Azoarcus olearius: one gene and its partner. The protein of the gene in region 1 interacts with the protein of each later gene in a pairwise test. Links are inferred from orthologs where the notes say so. Each region holds a gene or a part of one and is shown in the gene's direction. Other genes may lie near its edges.

Region 1 (10,470 bases):
CCTGATGCTGCTGCCGAAGCCGGTATTCGACGAACTGCTCGCCGACCCGGCCTTCCGGCATTTCGTGTTCCATCTGTTCGCCGAGCGGATCGCCGACCTGATGCAGTTGATCGAGGAAGTGGCCTTCCATCGGCTCGACCAGCGCCTTGCCGCGCTGTTGCTGGGCAAGGGCCGCACGCTGCATGTGACGCACCAGCACCTCGCGGACGAACTGGGCAGCGTGCGCGAGATCGTCAGCCGCCTGCTGAAGGGCTTCGCCGCGCAGGGGCTGGTGAGGCTGGCGCGCGAACAGATCGAGGTTCTGGACCCGGCGCGCCTGCGCCAACTGGCGGCCGGCGAGGAGCGCGGCGGCCCCACACCGCCCGCTGTGTAACCGAGGTTACAGACGCCGCCCCGTCGTCCCTGCTGCAATGGCGCCACCTGTTATCGAAGGAGAACGCCATGAAAGCCAACGTCGGTGGTATCGACAAGATCCTGCGCATCCTCGCAGGCCTCGCACTCGTCGCCTGGGCCGCGCTCGGTGGTCCGGTGTGGGCGTGGATCGGCATCGTTCCGCTCGCCACCGGGTTGATGGGGTGGTGCCCGCTGTATCCGCTGCTGGGCATCAGCACCTGCCCGCTGAAGAAGTCCTGAGCCTTACCCGCAGCAACACGGCCGGCACCCGCGCAAGCGGCTGCCGGCCGCGCGTTCATCAGCCGGCGCGCGCGGCGGCGACGTGGTTGGCGATGGCGACAAACTCCGCCACCGACAGCCGCTCGCCGCGCAGACCGGGGTCCAGCCCGAGCGCGGCAAAGTCGGCTTCGCCGAGGAAATCCTTCAGCGTATTGCGCAGCGTCTTGCGGCGCTGGCCGAACGCGGCAGTGACGATCTGACCCAGCAGCGCCTCGTCGCGCGCGCCCAGCTCTTCGGGCGGCAAGGGGGCCATCCGCACGATACTCGACATCACCTTGGGCGCCGGCCGGAACGCACCGGGCGGCACGTCGAACACCCGCGCCATCCGGAAGCGGTATTGCAGCATCACCGACAGGCGGCCGTATTCCTCGGTGCCGGGCTCCGCCACCATGCGCATCACCACCTCCTTCTGCAGCATGAAGGTCATGTCCTTCACCCGGTCGGCGAACGTGGACAGGTGGAACAGGATGGGCGTGGAGATGTTGTAGGGCAGGTTGCCGACCACGCGCAGCGGGCTGCCGAGGCTGCCGAAATCAAACTTCAGCGCGTCGCCCTCGTGGATCGTGAGCTGCTCCGGCGTCCAGGTTTCGCGCAGGCGGGCGATCAGGTCGCGGTCGATCTCGACCACGTTGAGATGCCCGAGGCGCTCGATCAGCGGCGTGGTCATCGCGCCGAGACCCGGGCCGATCTCGACCATGATGTCGCCCTCCCTTGGGCGGATCGCGTCGATGATGCGGCGGATGATGTTGGGGTCGGACAGGAAGTTCTGGCCGAAGCGCTTTCTGGCGCGGTGGCCGTCGGTTTCGCGGTCTTGCATGAAATTCCTCGAACGCCGCTCAGCGCGGCTGGCGGGCACGGGCCTCGGCCATCGACACGGCCAGCTCGACCGCGGCGTACAGGCTGCCGGGGTCGGCGCGACCGCTGCCGGCAAGGTCGAGCGCCGTGCCGTGGTCGACCGAAGTGCGGATCACCGGCAGACCGAGCGTGACGTTGACGCCGCCGCCAAAGCTGGCGTGCTTGAGCACCGGCAGGCCCTGGTCGTGATACATCGCCAGCACCGCGTCGCCGTGCGCCAGCGTGTGCGGCACGAACAGGGTGTCGGCCGGCAGCGGGCCGACGAGTTGCAGGCCTTCGGCGCGCAGGCGGTCCAGTACCGGGGTGATGACCTCGATTTCCTCGCGCCCCATGTGACCGCCCTCGCCCGCGTGCGGGTTGAGGCCCGCCACCAGGATGCGCGGCGCGGCGATGCCGAAGCGTTGCACCAGGTCGGCGTGAAGGATGCGCAGCGTCTGTTCGACCACCGGCCGCGTGATCGCCGCCGGCACCGCGGCCAGTGGCAGATGCGTGGTGGCGAGCGCGACGCGCATGCCGCCGCCGACCAGCATCATCACGACCAGCGGCGTCGCGGTATGTTCGGCGAGATATTCGGTATGACCGGAGAACGCGATACCGGACTCGCAGATCACGCCCTTGTGCACCGGCGCGGTGACCATGCCGGCAAACTCGCCGCCGACGCAGCCGGCGAGCGCACGGTCGAGCAGCGCCAGCACGTAGCGTGCGTTGCCCACCGCCAGGTGACCCGCATCGCTCCGTTCGGCGAGTGGAATGTGGAGCACCTCGAGCGCGCCGGCGGCCGGGGCCTGGCCGCGGCTGTAGTGCCGGACCGCTATCGGGCTGCCCGCCGCCGCAGCGCGCGCGGCGATGAGGTCGGCGTCGCCCAGCACGACCAGTCGCGCCGGCCAGTCGCGCGCAAGCAGCCGCGCACACAGTTCGGGCCCGACGCCGGCGGGTTCGCCGCTGGTGACGGCCAGGACCGGAAGCGCGGCCATGGGATCAGTCGTTTTCGAGGCGGTATTCGACGTAGGTGCTGTCGCGCAGCTGGCGCACCCAGTCTTCGTAAGCCTCTTCGGCCTTGCGTTCGCGCAGGATGTTGCGGGCTGCCATGCGCTTGCGCTCGTCGGTGACGTCCTGCTGGCGCCGTTCGAGCACCTGGATCAGATGCCAGCCGAACGGCGAACGCACCGGAGGGCTGACCTCGCCCGGCTTCAGCACGTTCATCGCGCGCTCGAACTCGGGCACCGTATCGCCCGGATTGACCCAGCCCAGGTCGCCGCCCTTGGCCGCGGAGAGATCGGCGGAACTGGCCTTCGCCAGCTCGCCGAAGTCGGCCCCGCCGGCGACGACCCGTTCGCGCAACCCGAGCAGGCGCGCTTCGGCCTCGGCGTCGGACAGCACCGCGGAGGTCTTGATCAGGATGTGGCGGGCGCGGGTCTGCTCCAGGCGCTGCGGTCCGGCCGCGGCGCCACCGCGGCGGTCGACCAGCTTGACCAGGTGCAGGCCGGCGGCGCTGCGCATCAGCGGCGACAGCTCACCCGGACGGAGGTCGCGCACCGCGTCGGAATACAGCGCGGGCAGGCGGTCGCGCTGGCGCCAGCCGAGGTCGCCGCCGCTGATGCCGTCCGGCGCATCCGACGAATCGGCCGCCACACGCGCGAAGTCCTCGCCATTGCGCAGCCGGTTGATCACGGTGTCGGCGCGCTGGCGCAGGCGGTCGATCTGCTCCGGCGTGGCCCCTTCGGGCGCCCGCAGCAGGATGTGGGCGACGTGGAATTCCTCACCCGAAAAGGCGTCGGGGTTGGACGTCAGGAAGTTGTCGACCTCGGCGTCGGTCACGACGATCTTGGCGTCGACTTCGCGTTCGCGCAGGCGGGACAGCAGGATTTCGGTGCGGATCTCGTTGCGGAAGCGGTCCCAGGCCACGCCGTCGCGCTCGAGCGCTGCGCGCAGCTGGATGGTGTTCATCTTGTTGTTTTCGGCGATACGGCCGATCGCCCGCTCGAGCGTGGCGTCGTCCACCCGCAGCGAGCTGTCGCGCGCGAGCTGCAGTTGCGCGCGCTCGACGATCAGGCGCTCGAGAAGCTGGCGTTCGAGCACGTCGGCGGGCGGCAGCTGGACGCCCTGGCGCTGCAGCTGGCGGGTGGTCTGGTCGACGCGGTCGCGCAGTTGCACCGCGGTGATCACTTCGTTGTTGACCACCGCGATGATGCGGTCGACTGCAACCGGCTGGACCGCGGCCCGCACCGGCAGCGCGAGCGCGCTGCAGGCAACCAGGGCGACGAAAAGGGAACGCGGGCGAAGCGGGAATCGATTCATGAGCTTGGTCAGGCAGATGGAGGCGCGTGCTGCGTCATTCGATGCCGAACACGCGGTTGGCGGCGGGGTCGTTGATCTTGCCATAGCCCGGCACGCTGCGCTTGATCAGGTTGACCGGGCTGGAGCCGATGCTGGCGAGGTCGTTGAGTTCGAGCTGGATGAACACCGCCTTGGTGACATCGTTGGGGTCGGTCGCGAAGCGGTGCATCGCCACGCGCGCAACCCAGCAGCCGCCGTCGTACTCGATGCCGGCAATCGCCTCGGTCAGGCGGTCGTCCTTAAGCGAATGCGTCAGCCGGCCGACGCCGTACCAGCCGCCGCCCAGCGGCCACTGGCCGGAGACGTTCACGTCGCGCAGACCGATCGTGCCGTCCGGGCTGACCAGGCTGCGGGCGTAGCGGTAACCCAGGTTGAGCGCCTTGGCGAACTCGGGCTGGTAGCGGAAGGTGAAGTTGAAGCGTTCGGTCTCGTTGTCTTCCGGGTTGTACTGCAGCAGCGTATCGACGGTGCTGTAGCGCGTGATGCGTCCGCTGAAACCGCCGAGCACGTCGGTGCGGCGGCTGGTGCGCAGGGCCTCGCCGGCGGTGACGCGCTGGTCCTCGAAGTAGTAGCGCTGGCCGACCAGCGCGCGCATGCGCTCGGAACCGGTTTCGGGGTCGATCAGCCGGGTGGTGACTGCGGCGGTGAGCTGGTTCGCGTCGCCGATGCGGTCGCCCCCGGTGTAGCGGTTCTCGGCAAAGATCTGCGCGAAGCCGAAGTCGTAGCGGCTGGTGTCGAACAGCGGGATGTCGTCCTGGCGGCGGTAGGGCACGTTCAGGTAGTACAGCCGCGGCTCCAGGGTCTGCGTGAAGGCGGTGCCGAAGAACTGCGTGTCGCGCTCGAAGGTGACGCCCGAATCGACCGAGAAGATCGGCACGGTACGCGTGATCGAGGTGCGCGCATCGGTGAGGCCCGCGACCGGTTCGTCGAGGTCGTAGCGGGTGTAGTGGACGCCGACCTTGGGCGTCACGTAAAACCCGGCGCGCTGCATCGGCAGCGACAGCTGCGGATAGGCGGTGAAGCGGTTGCCCTCCGGATGATCCTCGTCCGGGTGGGCGAACTGCACGTATTCGCCGTGCCAGTTGAACGTGAGACCGGCGGGCAGATCGGGGCGGCTGGCGGTGGTCAGCAGTTGCGGCACGCGACGGTAGGGCGTGGTCACCGGATTGTCCGGATCAGAGTTCAGCGTCTGGTAGCTCTGGACCAGTGCCGAGGCGCTCCACCACGGGCTGCCGACATACACCAGACGCCCTTCGCGCAGCAGATTGACGCGGGAGGCAACCGACACGCGCGAACTCAGATCCTCGAAGTAGTCGTCGTCGGACACGCCGTTGATGTCGAGCGAGCCATACAGCGAAGAGGTGATCTGCTGGCGGTGCTGCAAGGAGCCCAGCGTGCGCTGCTCGCCGGTGATGCGATCGCGGCCCAGCCATTCGGCCCGCACTTCGCCGGCGTAGGAGTCGCCCAGATAGCGGAATTCACCGCCCAACTGCAGGCCACGGCGCCCCATGTAGCGCGGGGTGATGGTGGCGTCGTAGTTCGGCGCGATGTTCCAGTAATACGGGACGGTGAGGTCAAGACCGGTCTTGTTGGACGAACCGATCGTGGGCGGCAGCACGCCCGACTGGCGCTGGCCCACCAGCGGGAACTCGGCCCACGGCATCCAGAAGAACGGCACATCCTTGAACACCACGGTGCCGCCCTTGGCGACGCCGATCTCGCGATCGTAATCGAGCTGCAGGTCGCGCGCCTTGATGTACCAGTCGGGATCGTCCACCGAACAGGTGCTCCAGGTGGCGTTCTCCAGCCGGTACTGGTTCTCGCCTTCGAAATGGAGCACGTCCGCGTGACCGCCGCCAGATACCTGGCGCGGCGGGTCTCCGGGTTCCAGCCCCGCCTTGGTGCGGGTGATCTCGTAGCGCGGCGACTGGAAGTCGCCGGTGCGCTCACCCACGACGAGGCTGGCGGACGGGCCTGAGATCACGTCCGGCCCCTGGCGCAGGCGCACATTGCCCTCGGCCAGCGCCTCGTCCGTGGGTTCGCGGTAGGTCAGCGCGTCGGCGGTCAGCAGGATGTCGTCGCGCTGCAGCTCGGCATCGCCCTCGGCGACCAGTTCCACCGACCGGGTGCCACGGATGCGCAGTGCGCGAACCTCGGTGGAGCCGGGCTTGCGCGCCGTCGCGTCGGCCGGGCTTGCGGACCCAGCCGGGGCGGCGGAAGCGGGCGCCGCCGCGGCGGGCGATGCCTGACCGGTAGCCGCGGCCGGCCGGGCCGGCGCCATCGGCACCTGCGCGGCGGGCGAGGACGGTTCGACCGGGCGGACCTCCACCGGCGAGGTTACGTCGCGCACGGTGCGCCCCGGCGTGGCGGCGGCAGGCGCCGGCGTCGGAGCGGCACTGGCACCGGCCGCCCCGCGCACGAGGTCGGGCGACACCACCAGGGCGGGCATGCCGGCCGCAAACGCGGAGCCCGACATCCAGCACAACAGCAGCGGAATCAAACGCATCCGCGTATTCAAACCCTTGTCCGGCAAAGCAATCCCCCAGGCGGCCCGCGGCGCCGCTCCAATAGCGCCATGGTCATGGGCCGCCCCTGCGGACGGCCGTGTTGATAAACTCGCGGATTCTACACGATCGATCGCGGAGAACCCGTTTGCAACGTCTCGAACAGCTCCAGTCCTGGCTTGCCGCACAACTGCCGGGGCGCGCCTTCTCGCTGGCGCCGGCTTCGGCCGACGCGAGCTTCCGCCGTTATTTCCGCGTCAGCTTCGATGATGGCGCCAACAGCCTGATCGTCATGGACGCGCCGCCGGCCCACGAGGACTGCCGGCCGTGGCTGAAGGTAGGCGACATTTTCCGTGCTGCTGGCGCGCATGTGCCCGACGTGCTCGCGCAGGATCTCGACCTGGGCTTCCTGCTGCTGTCCGACCTTGGCAGCACCACCTACCTCGCGACGCTGCAGACGCCCGCCGCGGATCCGCTGCGCGACGCCCACCTCTATGCCGACGCGCTCGGCACGCTGGCCGCGATCCAGGCCGCGAGCCAGCCCGGCGTGCTGCCCGAATACGACCGCGCGCTGCTGCACCGCGAGCTGATGCTGTTCCCCGAGTGGTACATCGCGCGCCACAAGGGCGTCACCCTCACCGACAAGGAACGGGCGACGCTCGACACCGTGTTCGAGCGCATCCTCGCGGTGAACCTCGCCGAACCGCGGGTCTTCGTCCACCGCGACTACCACTCGCGCAATCTGATGCACATCCCCGGCGGCCGCAACCCCGGCGTGATCGACTTCCAGGACGCGGTGTACGGCCCGATCACCTACGATCTGGTGTCGCTGTTCAAGGACGCCTACATCCGCTGGGACGAGGAATTCATCCTCGACCTGCTGATCCGCTACTGGGAGATGGCGCGTACGTTGAAGCTGCCGGTACGGGAGGCCTTCGACGACTTCCACCGCGACTTCGAATGGATGGGCGTGCAGCGCCACCTCAAGGTGCTCGGCATCTTCGCCCGCCTCTACCACCGCGACGGCAAGGAAGGCTATCTGAAGGACATGCCGCTGGTGATGGACTACCTGCGCCGCGCGTGCAAACGCTACGGCGAACTCGGGCCGCTGCTGAAGCTGCTCGACCGCCTCGACCCGGAGCAGGTCGAGTTCGGTTACACCTTCTGACCCACCCTCGCACCAGGACGACCCGATGCGCGCGATGATCTTCGCCGCCGGCCGCGGCGAACGCATGCGGCCGCTGACCGACACCTGTCCCAAGCCGCTGCTCGCGGTCGGCGGCAAGCCGCTGATCGCGTGGCAGATCGAGGCGCTGGCGCGCGCCGGCATCGCCGACATCGTCATCAACCACGCCTGGCTGGGCGAGCAGATCGAAGCCACCCTCGGCGACGGCGGCCGCTTCGGCGTGCGCCTGCATTACTCGGCTGAGGGCGCGGCGCTGGAAACCGCCGGCGGCATCGCCCAGGCGCTGCCGCTGCTCCGTGACCGGCCGGACGCCGCAGGCGAGGTCTTCCTCGCCGTCTCCGGCGACATCTACTGCGACTACGACTACCGCCGCCTGCTGCCGCGCGCCGCAGCGATGGCGACCAGCCCGGCGCCGCTGATGCACCTGGTGATGGTACCGAACCCGCCCTTCCATCCCGGGGGCGACTTCGCGCTCGGCGCAGACGGCCGCCTCGCGCTCGACGGCCCCGCGCGCCTCACCTTCGGCAACATCGGCCTCTACGACACCCGGCTCTTCGCCGACATCCGCGTCGGCGACAAAGTGGCGATGACACCCTACTACCGCGCCGCCATCGCGGCCGGCCACGCCAGCGGCGAACGCTTCGACGGCCGCTGGGAAAACGTCGGCACCCCCGCCCAGTTGGCCGCACTCGACCGCAGCCTCGCGGTCGAACAGGCTCCCCCGGCCATGAGATAATTCCGCCATGAACGCGCCCACCGCTTCCAGCCTGCTCGACATCACGCCCTTCGCCGCCCGCCGCCAGCGCCTGCTCACGCGCATGGCCGAAGCCGGCGGCGGCGTCGCGATCCTGCCCACCGCGCCGGAAGTCGCGCGCAACCGCGACACCCACTACCCCTACCGCCACGACAGCTACTTCTATTACCTCAGCGGTTTCCGCGAGCCGGGCGCGGTACTGGTGCTGGTGGCCGGCGAGACGCCGAAGCAGATCCTGTTCTGCCGCGAGAAGGACGAGGAACGCGAGATCTGGGACGGTTTCCGCTACGGTCCCGACGCTGCCCGCGAGGTATTCGGCTTCGACGAAGCCTGGACGCTGGGCGAATTCGACCGCCGGCTGGCCGAACTGCTCGCCAACCAGCCGCTGATGTGGTTCAGCCTCGGCCACGACGCCGACTGGGATGCCCGCATCACCCGCGGCCTCAACGCGGTGCGCGCCAATGCCCGCACCGGCATCGTGCCGCCGCATTCGGTGCGTGACCTGCGCGCCGAACTCGACGAAATGCGGCTGGTCAAGGACGCCTACGAGATCGACATCATGCGGCGCGCCGGGCGCATTTCGGCCGAGGCCCACTGCCGCGCGATGCGCGCGACCCGCCCGGGTTGCCACGAATACGAGATCGAGGCCGAGCTGCTGCATCATTTCCGCCGCAACGGCAGCCAGTTTCCCGCCTACACCTCCATCGTCGCCGCCGGCGCCAACGCCTGCATCCTGCACTACGTCGAGAATGACCAGCGGATCGCCGACGGCGATCTGGTGCTGATCGACGCCGGCTGCGAACTCGACGGCTACGCCTCCGACATCACCCGCAGCTTCCCGGCAAACGGCCGCTTCAGCGGCCCGCAACGCGCGGTGTACGAACTGGTGCTGGCGGCGCAGCACGCGGCGCGCGCAACCATCCGCCCCGGCGCCCACTGGAACGCGCCGCACGAGGCGGCAGTCAAGGTGCTCGCGCAGGGCATGCTCGACCTCAAGCTGCTCAACGGTTCGCTCGATGCGGTCCTGGAGAACGGCGACTACCGCCGCTTCTATATGCACCGCACCGGCCACTGGCTGGGCATGGATGTGCACGACGCCGGCGAGTACAAGCTGGGCGGCGAGTGGCGCCCGCTCGAACCTGGCATGGTGCTCACCGTCGAGCCGGGCTGTTACATCCGCCCCGCCGCCGACGTGCCGGAAACCTTCTGGAACATCGGCATCCGCATCGAGGACGACGCCCTGGTCACCGCCGACGGCTGCGAATACCTCACCGAAGGCGTACCACGCGAGGCAGCCGACATCGAAGCCCTGATGCGCGACGCCCATGCAGCCTGACCGGGTCGACCTGCTGATCGTCGGCGCCGGCCCGGTGGGGCTGGCGCTGGCGCTGGCGCTGCGCGACAGCGGCTTGCGGATCGCCCTGGCGGACGCCCGCCCGCGCGAAGCGGTTGCCGCCGACCCGCGCGTGCTGGCGCTTGCCCACGGCACCCGGCTCGGCCTCGAGCGGCTCGGCGTATGGAAGGCGCTCACCGCAACGCCGATCGAAACCATCCATGTCTCGCAACAGGGCGGCTTCGGCCGCAGCATGCTGCGCGCCACCGACTACGAGCTGCCGGCGCTCGGCTACGTCGCGTCAGCCGGCGCGCTGGCGGGCGTGATGCGTGCAGCGGTGGACGCCGCCGGCATCCCGGTGTTCGACAGCACGCAGGTCGGCGCGCTGACGCCCACCGCCGACGGCATCACCGCCACGCTCGTCGGCGCCACCGAAGGCAGGCTGGACGCGCGCCTGGCAGCCTGCGCCGAAGGCAACCTGCAGTCCGACGCCGGCGACGTGGTCGAGCACGACTACGGCCAGCACGCGCTGATCTCGGTCGCAACCCCGGCCGCGCCGCATCGCCAACTGGCGTTCGAACGCTTCACCGCCGATGGTCCGCTTGCGCTGCTGCCCTACGGCCGCGACTACGCCGTGGTCCACGTCACCCCGCCGGCGCGTGCGGACGCGCTGCTCGCGCTCGACACCGCTGCCTACCGCCAGGTGTTGCAGGACAGGATCGGCGACCGCGTCCACCTCGCCGCCGTGGGCGAGCGCCTGCGCTACCCGCTACTGCTGCGCTACCGCCGCAACCCCGTGGGCGAGCGGACCGTCTGGCTCGGCAATGCG
Region 2 (10,357 bases), 1.8 Mb from region 1 along the record:
ACCGCCAGGCCGGCGGCGGCAGCATCAGTACGGTGTCGCGCGCGGTGATCGTGCTCGGTTTCGACACGGTGCGGAACATCGCCATCACCGTGCTGCTGTTCGAACACCTGCAGAACAAGGCCAACGCCAGCCAGCTCAAGGAAGACTTCCTGCGCGCCAACCTCGCCGGCATCCTCGCCCGCGACATCGCCAGCAAGGCCCGCACGCGCGATCTGGAGCAGTCCTTCATCTGCGCCATCTTCCACAACCTGGGCCGGCTGCTGACGCAGTTCTACTTTCCCGAGGAAAGCGAAGAAATCCGCCGCATGATGGCGCAGAAGTCCTGTACCGAGGAGGTCGCCGCGCTGCGCGTGCTCGGCCTCAGCTTCGAGGACCTGGGCATCGGCATCGCGCGCAGCTGGGGTTTTCCGACGCTGATCGTCGACAGCATGCACAAGCTGCCGGCCGGCAAGGTGCGCAAGCCGGCCACGCAGGAGGACCGCCTGCGCGTGGTGTCGGCGCTGTCGAACGAGATTTCCACCGCGATCGCCACGCTGTCGCCGGAGGAGCGCGCGAAGGAGATGCAGCGCATCGCGGCACGTTTCGCGGAGGCGCAGCCGCTCGACGACACCGAGCTGAAGGACGCGATCAAGCACGCGATCGAGGAGATCACCGAGTTCGCGCGCATCATCCGCATCAACCTGGGGCAGACCCACTTCGGCCAGCAGTTGCGGCGCTACAGCGGCGGCGAGACGGGCGGCGAGGGCGGCGGCAGCGACGGCAGCATGGGCTCGGCGGTGCTCGAGCAGAACCGCTCGCCGGCGCTGGAAACGGGCAACTTCGGCGAGGAAGGACGCAAGGCCGCCGACGCCCAGGCAGTGCTCACCGCCGGCATCCAGGACATCAGCAATACGCTGGTCGAGGAGTTCAAGCTCAACGACATCCTGCGCATCATCCTCGAGACCATGTACCGGGCGATGGGCTTCCGCCGCGTGCTGCTGTGCATCCGCGATGCGCGCAGCAACACCATGCAGGGCCGCTTCGGCTTCGGCCCCGAGGTGACCGAGCTGGCCAAGCAGTTCCGTTTCACCCTCAGCTTCACGCCCGACATCTTCCACGCCGCCACCTCCAAGGGCGTGGACATCCTGATCAGCGACGTCGACGACGCCAAGATCGCCGAGCGCATCCCGGCGTGGTTTCGCAAGGGCGTCACCGCCAAGACCTTCGTGCTGTTCCCGCTGACGATCAAGAACGCGCCGGTCGCGCTGATCTACGCCGACAAGGAGCACGCCGGCGAGATCGAGATCACCGAGAAGGAACTGTCGCTGTTGCGCACCCTGCGCAACCAGGCCGTGCTGGCGATCAAGCAGTCCACCTGAAGGCCGGCGGAACGCCCGGCCGCGCGCGCACTCACAGCAAGAGTCCGTTCGCCCGTCCGCGGGCCGCCGTGCGTGCACGGCCGGCCGTGGGCGGTCCGCGCCGGCAGGGGCACGTCTGCGGGGCGTGCATCCGACCACGTGATCGGGAGAACCGCCATGGCCACCATCCCCAGTTCCCTTCCGCCCCCATCCTCCACCGCGGCCGAGCGAGCCGGCGGGCGCGGCGCCGGTGCGGCGCGCGGCGAGGGCGTCGCCACGCTCAGCGTCGCGGCGGAAGTGCGCTCGCAGCAGAACAACCGCATCCTGCAGGCCTCGCTGGAGGTGTCGATCAGCGTCGGCAACGACAGCCAGGCGCTGCTGTTCCGCAGCGCGATCGAGAAGATCAACGAAATGCTCGGCACGGAGCAGGTGCCCGATGCGCTGCAGAAGGCCGCCAGCCAGGACAACTCCCCGGAAGCCACCGCGGACCGCATCCTGTCCTTTGCCACCGGGCTCTTCGCCAGCTACAGCACCCAGCATCCGGGCGCAGACCAGGCCACGCTCGCGGCGGATTTCGTCGAACTCGTGCGCGGCGGCTTCCAGCAGGGCTTCGACGAGGCGGTGGACATCCTGAAGGGCCTCAAGGTGTTCGAAGGCGGCATCGCCGAGGGCATCCAGAAGACCTACGACCTGGTGATGAAGGGCTTTGATGATTTCCTCGCCTCGCTGACCGGGTCGTCGGGCACGGCAGCGGCGCCAGAGGCGGCGACTGCGGCGGACGCGGCGGGGGGCGTCAGCAGCACCAAGACCTGAAGCGCCGGCGCAAGCACGGCCGGGCGGTGATTCTTCACAGGCGGCCGCACTATGCCGAATGGCATAATGCGGGGCGGCCCGCGTTGCGGCGGCCGCCACGCCTACAGGATGCGTCATGGCCTTGCCTCCCGATTCCGATCCCGCGCCGCAGCCGGCGCCCGCCGTCGTGGCGGACGCCCCTGCCGCGCTTCACTACAGCCTCGACGCCGCCACCGCGTGCGCCGCGCATGTGCTTGCCAGCCGTCGCGTCAGCCACCGCTTCAGCGGTCGCGGCGGCGCCTGGCTGCTGCAACTGCTGGTATGGATCTGCATCGGCGCCGCCGCCGGCATCGCCGCGCAGGGATGGCGAACGGGCACAGCGGTCAGCGTGTGGGTGCTGGGTGGCCTGCTGCTCGGCGCCGGCCTGTTCGGCGCCGTGCTGCGCCGCCGCCTGTTCGATCAGCTCGGTCGCACCCATGCCGCGGCCACGGGCAACGTGCGGCTGGCGCTGGAGGCGGACGGCCTGCACATGCTGTCCGGCATGGGCGAGGCCTGGGTGCCGTGGGCGCGGGTGGTCGAGGTGGCGGAGCAGACGGGCTGGGTGGCGGTGACGCTGGGTCCGGTGCCGCAGGTGCTGGCCGTGCCGTTTGCCGCGTTTCCCGACGCCGCCGCGCGTTCGCGCTGGATGGCGGCGCTGGAAGCGCGGATCGCGTCCGCCTGCGGACAGTCCGGCGCGCACCCGAGCGCAGCACCGGCCGCCGCGCCACGCGCGGGCAGCCGTGCCGGCGCTGCGGTGACGGCGGGCGAACACGAAGGCGCCACGCTGCCGGGCGCGCTGGGGCAACTCGGCCGCCTGCTGGCGTTCCGTGCGCCGCGCCCCGGCGCGCTGGGTTTCAGCCCCGCGGTGCTGCTGGGCTGCGTGGTCTTGTATGCCGCGCTCACGCTCGGCGTGCAGGTGTGGGAAGCGAACGGCGAGGGCGAACTGTGGTGGTACGAAGCGAGCGGACTGCTGTCGCCCTTTGCCGCCGCGGCGATCGCCGCCGCGCTGGCGGCCCTGGTGGCGCCCGGCCAGCTGCCCGCCGGCCGCCTGCTGGTGGCGCTGACGCTGCTGCTGTTGCCACTGCCGCTGGTTGGCCTGTGGGCGGCGCCCGAGGTCGGCACCTTCCTGCGCGCGCTGGCCCCGGGCGAGGCCGACGGCCCGCTGATGACGCTGATGTTCTTCCTGCCGCAAGCCTGGCTGCTCGGCGCCGCCGGTGTCGTGGCCTGGCGCCTGGCCGCGGCGGAGCCGGCGGTGAGGGCGCGCGTGGCGCTGGTGGCGGTGCTCGCCAGCGGGGCCAACCTGTGGCTGCACAACGACCCGCCGATGCTCTGGTACGCCGCCGTCAACGAAGATGCGCGGCCGCGGCTGAACATCGACGAGCGTGTGCTGTACGGCCAGCCCCGCCTGCTCGACCAGGCCCTGGCGGGGCTGCAGCCGGGCCGGCCGGGCGTGGCCGAACTCTATTTCCTCGGCGTCGGCGGCTACGGCCAGCAGGACGTTTTCCTGCGCGAGGTGCAGACGGTGGAAAGCCTGTTTGCCGACCGCTACGGCACCACCGGCCGCTCTGCGCTGCTGGTGAACAACGCCGCCACGGTGCACGAACTGCCGGTGGCCAATGCCGAATCGCTCGGCGCCGCGCTGCGTGCGATCGGCGCGCGCATGAACCGCGGCGAGGACCTGCTGTTCCTGTTCCTGACCTCGCACGGCTCGCGCGACCACCGCTTCTCGCTCGCGTTCTGGCCGTTCCGCTTCAACGACATCACGCCGGAGATGCTGCGTCGCGCGCTCGACGACGCCGGCATCGACCAGCGCGTGGTGGTGGTGTCGGCGTGCTATTCCGGTGGCTTCATTCCGGCGCTGGCCGATGCCCGCACGCTGGTGATCACCGCCGCCGCGGCCGACCGCAATTCCTTCGGTTGCGCCGACCAGAACGAGCTGACCGATTTCGGCCGCGCCTATTTTGCCGAGGCGCTGCACGAGACGCGCTCCTTCACCGCGGCCTTCGAACTGGCGCGCACCCGCATCGCCGAGCGGGAGACTGCCGAGGGCCTGACGCCTTCGCTGCCGCAGATGCAGGGTGGCGAGGCGCTGAACGCGGTGCTCCAGCGCCTGGCCGCGCCGGATGCCGCCCCGGCGCGCGCCGTGCCGGTGGGCGCTACCCCGGCCCGGCGCGAGGCCAACGCGCTATCCTCGATCACCCACTGATTGCCGACCTGCCGGAACCCCGATGGACCTGAACCTGCTCCCCCCCGCCGTCTGGCGCCATTTCGCCACCTTGTGCCGCATTCCGCGCCCGTCCGGGCACGAGCACGCGCTGCGCGAGGAAATCCTCGGCTGGGCGCGCCAGCGCGGGCTGGGGGCGGTGGTCGACGCCACCGGCAACCTCATCCTCAGCAAGCCGGCCAGTCCCGGCCATGAGGATCGCCCGGGCGTGGTACTGCAGGGCCATCTCGACATGGTGTGCCAGAAGAACGCCGGGTCGGCGCACGACTTCCTGCGCGACCCGATCCGCGCCGAACTGCGCGACGGCTGGCTGGTGGCGGACGACACCACGCTGGGGGCGGACAACGGCATCGGGGTGGCGATGGCGCTCGCGGTGCTGGAGGCAGACGACATCGCCCACCCGGCGCTGGAGGTGCTGCTGACGGTGGACGAGGAAGCCGGGATGACCGGCGCGCGCGGCCTGCAGGCCGATGCGCTGCGCGGGCGGCTGCTGATCAACATCGATACCGAGGACTGGGGCGAGTTCTACCTGGGCTGCGCGGGTGGCGCCGACGTGGTGGTGGACGCCGTGCTCGATACCGTGGCGGCGCCGCCCGGGGGTGTGGCACTGCGCCTGACGGTGGAAGGGCTGAAGGGCGGGCACTCCGGCGTGGATATCCACCTCCAGCGCGGCAACGCGATCAAGCTGCTGGTACGGGCGCTGCAGGGGCTGCGCGCGGCCGGCGCTGGCTTTGCGCTGGCGACGCTGGAAGGCGGCACCGCGCGCAACGCACTGCCGCGCGAAGCGCAGGCGGTGATCGTGGTGGACGCGGGCGATGTCGCGCCGCTGCACGAGGCGCTGGCGCGCATCGGCGCGGAGATTGCCGACGAACTGGCGGGTGTGGACGACGGCTTCCGCCTGCACGCCGGGCCGGCGCCGCTGCCGGCGCGGGTATGTGCCGACGAGGCCGGACGCCGTGCGCTCGCCGCGCTGCACGCCGCGCCGCATGGCGTGCGCCGGCTCAGCAGCCGGGTGCCCGGCGTCGTCGAAACCTCGGACAACCTCGGCGTCGTCCGGCTGGCCGAAGGCCGGCTGCAGGCCACGCTGATGGTGCGCTCGCTGCTGGACGCGGGCACCCGCGAACTCGCCGCGGAGATCGTCGGCCTGTTCGGGTTGGCCGGCATGGCGGCGACCGTCAGCGAGCCCTATCCGGGTTGGGCGCCGAATCCGCGCTCGGGCCTGCTGGCGCTGTTCCAGCAGGTGTATCAGCGCGAATTCGGCGGCGAGGCGGCGGTCAAGGTGATCCACGCCGGGCTGGAGTGCGGCATCTTCACCGCCACCTGGCCGGACATGGACATGATCTCCTTCGGACCCAGCATCCGCGGTGCGCACGCGCCCGGCGAACGGGTGGAGGTGGCAAGCGTGGAGCGCGCGTGGCGTTTGCTGGTGGCGGTGCTCGCCGCGGTGCCGGCGGCGCGTTAGCCCACCAGCGGGCGATCCGGCAGCTGGTTTTCGCGTGCTGCCGCGTCCGGCGGGAAGTGGCGCGCGAGCGCGGCGCCCACGCCATCGACCGCGCGCCCCAGCCCTTCCTCATAGCGTCCGGCGCGAAACGCCGCGCCCATGTCGCCCACCAGCGCGGCCCATTCGCCGGGCGGCACATGGCGGGCGAGGCCGCGGTCGGCGACGATTTCGATCTGGTGCTCGGCAAGCTGCAGGTAGATCAGCACGCCGTTGTTGAGTTCGGTGTCCCACACCCGCAGCTTGCCGAACTGCGCCAGCGCGCGTTCGCGCACCACCGCTTCGATCGCCACGCCGCTGCGCCACTGGCGCAACAGGTAGCTGGTTGGCAGGCTGGCCTCGATGCACAGGCAGATCTCGCCGCTGTGCTGGCGTTCGCTCGCGGTGATGCGCTCTTCCAGCCGTTGCAGCGCGTCCGGCCCGATCGCGCGGCGCGCGTCGTCGGCATCGCGCCAGCGGTGGCGCAGCAGTCTCAGCAAGGCGTTCATGGGCGGCTCCGCGTGGGGTGGCGATCGAAGAGGGTCATCGGCACGTCCTTACCAGCGCCCGGACGCGCCGCCGCCGCCGAAGCTGCCGCCGCCGCCCGAACCGAAACCGCCGCCGAAGCCGCCACCGCCGCCGCGGCCGCCGCCCCAGATGATCGGGCCGCCAAAACCGCCGCCGCCGCGTCCCCCGCGTCCGCCACCGCCTCCGCCCATCGCAAGCACGAAGATCAGCGCCAGCACGCCGCCGACCACCGCGAGCAGCAGGCTGCCGGTGAGCAGTTGCACCAGCAGCCCGGTGGCGCCGCCGGTGGCGAGGGTGCCGAGCTTGCGCCCGAGCAGGGTGTTGAGGATGCCGCCGACCACCGGCACGCCGATGAACAGGAACACCGCGAGATCGGCCAGCGATGCGCCTTTGTCGGCGGCGGCGCGGCGCGGTTCGGGCAGCGGCAGGTCTTCGCCGCGCACCAGCCGCATCAGCGCATCCACGCCGCCCTGCAGGCCGCCGGCAAAGTCGCCACGGCGGAACGCCGGCACGATGATGCCGTCGATGATGCGGAACGCGGCGAGGTCCGGCACGGCGCCCTCGAGCGCGCGCGCCACCTCGATCCGCACCGTGCGGTCGTTCTTGGCCACCACCAGCAGCAGGCCGTCGCCCACCTCGCGACGGCCGATCTTCCAGGCATCGGCGACGCGGAAGGCGAAGGCGGCGATGTCCTCGGGCGCGGTGGTCGGCACCACCAGCACCACGATCTGGGTGCCGCGTTCTGCCTCGAACTGCGCGAGCCGGTCTTCCAGCGCCTGGCGCTCGGCCGGTGCCAGCGTGGCGGTCTGGTCGATGACGCGGGCCGTCAGCGCCGGCACTGGCACCAGCTGCTGGGCCAGCGCGGGCAACGCGCCGAGCATGGCCGCGAGCGCGAGGGCGCACGCCACCAGCCACTGCAGGCTGCGCAGATGGACGAGGGCAGGACGGGCGGGCATGGCGGGTAGTGGGGCGGTCAGCGCGCCGGCTGGGCGGGCGGGGTACCGAAATCGACCGTGGGCGGGCGCGAGATTTCGGCTTCGTTGGCGACGGTGAAGCCGGCCTTGGGCTTGTAGCTGAACACCATCGCGGTGAGGTTGGTGGGGAAGCTGCGCGCCAGCACGTTGTATTCCTGGATGCTCTGGATGTACTTGTTGCGCGCCACGGTGATGCGGTTTTCGGTGCCTTCGAGCTGCACGCGCAGATCCTGGAAGCCCTGGTTGGCCTTCAGGTTGGGGTAGTTCTCCGCCACCGCGAGCAACCGCGACAGCGCGCTGCCGAGTTGCCCCTGCGCCTGCTGGAAGCGCGCCATCGCGTCCGGGTCGTCGAGCATTTCCGGCGTCACCTGGATCGCGGTCGCGCGCGAGCGGGCCTCGATCACGCGGGTCAGCGTTTCCTGCTCGAAGCTGGCTTCGCCCTTGACCGTATTCACCAGGTTGGGGATGAGGTCGGCGCGGCGCTGGTACTGGTTGAGCACTTCGGCCCAGGCGGCCTTGCTCTGTTCATCGAGGCGCTGGAAGTCGTTGTAGCCGCAGCCGCTCAGCAGGGCGGCGAACGCGGCGATCGCGGCGAGGCGCGCAAGTCGGAAAAGGGAAATGGGCATGGTCGTCCTTCGCTGTTCGGGTTGGGGGCTCGGCGCCGCCCGGGGCTGCGCCGGGGGCGGCTGCACGCGCTGGAGACCCCGGCACTTTACCAGCGTCATGCCCGTGCGCGCATGCCGTGCGGCTCCGGCAGGGGCGCGGCGCGCTTCCTATACTGAAGCGATGCCACGGCCAGGAGGCTGCCATGTCGGACCATGTGTACAAGCTCGTAGAACTTGTCGGCTCGTCGCAAACGGGCGTCGATGATGCCATTCGCAATGCCATCGAGGCAGCGGGAAGGACCGTGCGGCACATCGACTGGTTCGAGGTGACCGAGACCCGCGGCCATGTGGTGGATGGCAGGGTGGCCCACTTCCAGGTGACGCTGAAGGTGGGCTTCCGCATCGAGAACGAATAGGGCGCGCCGGCTGCCGGCGCGCCAGGGGAGGGCGCGTGAGCAGGAAGGCCTTCATCAGCCATGCGTCGGAGGACGCGCGCATCGCCACTGCGCTGTGCGCTTTCCTCGAAGGCGCGGGGGTGCCGTGCTGGATCGCGCCCCGCGACGTGACGCCCGGCCGCGAGTACGCCGAGGAGATTCTCGACGGCATCGAGGGCTGCGCGGTATTCGTGCTGCTGCTGTCGGCGCAGGCCAACCGTTCGCCCTTCGTCCGGCGCGAGCTGGAGCGCGCGGCGAGCAAGGACAAGCCGCTGTTCCTGGTGCGGATCGAAGAGGTCCAGCCCGACCGCTCGCTGGAACTCTTCGTTTCTTCCGAACACTGGATCGACGCCTGGGCGCCGCCGTTGGAGACCCACTGGGCGCGGCTCGCCAACGCCATTCGCGGCGAGCGCGCGGTTGCCCCTCCGGCGCAGGCGGCGCGCCGGCCTTCGGCCGCCACGAAGATGGTCGGGCTGGGCGCGGGCCTGGGCGTGCTGATGTCGCTGCTGACGGTGGGGGTGTGGAGCTGGCTGACGCCAGCGCACGAAGAAGCGGGCGGCAGCACTAGCGCGGCACAGCCGTCGGCCACATTGGTGACACCGGCGGGGCCGCTGGTCGCGACCGCCACGGGGCCTGCGGCGCCGCCAGCGGGTTCCGCCGCGCCGGAGGCGTCCGCCGCGGCAGCGGACGATGGCGCCGAGCCGTGTCCCGGCTATTACGCGATCAACCCGCAACTGCCCAGCCCCTATGCCTGCACCTGCGGCACCGTGGTGTCGTCGCAGGGCTCGGTGTGGGGTTCCGACATCTACACCGCGGACTCGGCCCTGTGCAAGGCGGCGGTACATGCGGGCGTCATCCCGCGCAGCGGCGGGCGGGTGGTGGTGGAGCGGGTGGATGGGCGCGAACTCTACGTCGGCACCAGCCGCAACGGCATCGGCACCAGCGACTACGGCCCCTACCACCCCGCGATCCACTTCGTCGGCAGCGCGCAGCCGGCGCAGCCCGAACCGTGCCCGACCTTTCTTGCGATCAACCCCAATCTGGCAACGCCGCACGTGTGCCGCTGCGCCGCGGGCGACACGCTGCAGGGTTCGGTGTGGGGTTCTGACCCCTACACCGCCGATTCCCGCCTGTGCCGCGCCGCGGTTCACGCAGGGCGCATCGGCACCGAGGGCGGCACCGTCACCGTGGTGTATGCGGACGGCCGTGCCATGTACAGCGGCAGCGAGCGCAACGGGGTCCGCAGTAGCGACTACGGCGCCTATCCGCTCAGCATCCGCTTTCAGTAACCCGCCTCAGCCGATGCCGTGCCGCCGCATCCAGGCGTGGAAGTCATCGCCGCTGCTGGCGCGCAGGCGACCGAGATGCAGGATCATGTTCTCGGTCATCGTATGCGCGGCGATCGCCGCCATGATCTCAAGCCGCGCCTCGGCGTCCAGCCCGTGCTCGGACAGGCGTTCGTCGATCTCGCAGAAGTGGCTCGCCATCAACCGGCGCGCCTCGGTCTCGTCGATCGCGAGGTCGCCCAGGTCGAGCGGATCCTCCTCTTCGATGTCGGCCATCAGGGATTCGATCGAATGCAGGTTCATGGCTGCGCCTCTCCAACGGGGGTGAGCCGGTTTGACCGTGCCGCCCCGCGCGGAGTGCCATCGACGCTCAATCCGCGTCGAGCCAGCGCGCTTCCCAGTCGGCGAGTTCCGGCAACTCGGCGTAGAAGCGCCGTTTCATCAGCAGGTCCGCGGCATCGAGCGCTTCGCGCGTCGCCGCGTCCACCGCCTCCGGCAGCAGCGGTGCCAGCTCGATGATGGCCGCGCCGCCCGGACGCCCGCCGCGCCCCGGGATGCCGGCGCCTTCCAGCCGCAGTTGGCGCGTCGCGCCGCCGGGCGGCAGCGTGGCGGTGCGGCATCCGCCGGGCAGGGGGATGTCGATGTCGCCGCCGGCGAGCAG

What was found.
Region 2: the proteins of pepP (region 1) and dqs_RS06755 interact in binary tests that used the Escherichia coli proteins (3 or more experiments, as listed by UniProt). The link is inferred for Azoarcus olearius from one-to-one orthologs.

The regions. Positions count from the first base shown.
Region 1 is NZ_CP016210.1:3,249,290-3,259,759, forward strand. Bases 7,484-10,470 are described here. They hold pepP (Xaa-Pro aminopeptidase), read left to right. Parts: upstream 7,484-8,297; coding sequence 8,298-9,644; downstream 9,645-10,470. Other genes in these bases: dqs_RS14925 (aminoglycoside phosphotransferase family protein), read left to right, coding at 7,484-7,536; murU (N-acetylmuramate alpha-1-phosphate uridylyltransferase MurU), read left to right, coding at 7,562-8,290; dqs_RS14940 (FAD-dependent monooxygenase), read left to right, coding at 9,634-10,470. Outside these bases: dqs_RS14895 (Crp/Fnr family transcriptional regulator), read left to right, coding at 1-373; dqs_RS14900 (YgaP family membrane protein), read left to right, coding at 442-633; 16S rRNA (adenine(1518)-N(6)/adenine(1519)-N(6))-dimethyltransferase RsmA, read right to left, coding at 692-1,489; 4-hydroxythreonine-4-phosphate dehydrogenase PdxA, read right to left, coding at 1,509-2,501; dqs_RS14915 (peptidylprolyl isomerase), read right to left, coding at 2,506-3,825; dqs_RS14920 (LPS-assembly protein LptD), read right to left, coding at 3,860-6,370; more of dqs_RS14925, read left to right, coding at 6,517-7,483.
Region 2 is NZ_CP016210.1:1,437,294-1,447,650, forward strand. What follows is about bases 3,752-6,625. They hold dqs_RS06755 (aminoacyl-histidine dipeptidase), read left to right. Parts: upstream 3,752-4,396; coding sequence 4,397-5,854; downstream 5,855-6,625. Other genes in these bases: dqs_RS06750 (C13 family peptidase), read left to right, coding at 3,752-4,374; dqs_RS06760 (TPM domain-containing protein), read right to left, coding at 5,851-6,378; dqs_RS06765 (TPM domain-containing protein), read right to left, coding at 6,427-6,625. In the rest of the region: dqs_RS06740 (serine/threonine protein kinase), read left to right, coding at 1-1,358; dqs_RS06745 (DUF5610 domain-containing protein), read left to right, coding at 1,515-2,150; more of dqs_RS06750, read left to right, coding at 2,266-3,751; more of dqs_RS06765, read right to left, coding at 6,626-7,353; dqs_RS06770 (LemA family protein), read right to left, coding at 7,371-7,997; dqs_RS06775 (dodecin), read left to right, coding at 8,180-8,392; dqs_RS06780 (LCCL domain-containing protein), read left to right, coding at 8,428-9,699; dqs_RS06785 (hypothetical protein), read right to left, coding at 9,706-9,999; dqs_RS06790 (DnaJ C-terminal domain-containing protein), read right to left, coding at 10,067-10,357. UniProt on the Escherichia coli protein: Dipeptidase with broad substrate specificity. Requires dipeptide substrates with an unblocked N-terminus and the amino group in the alpha or beta position.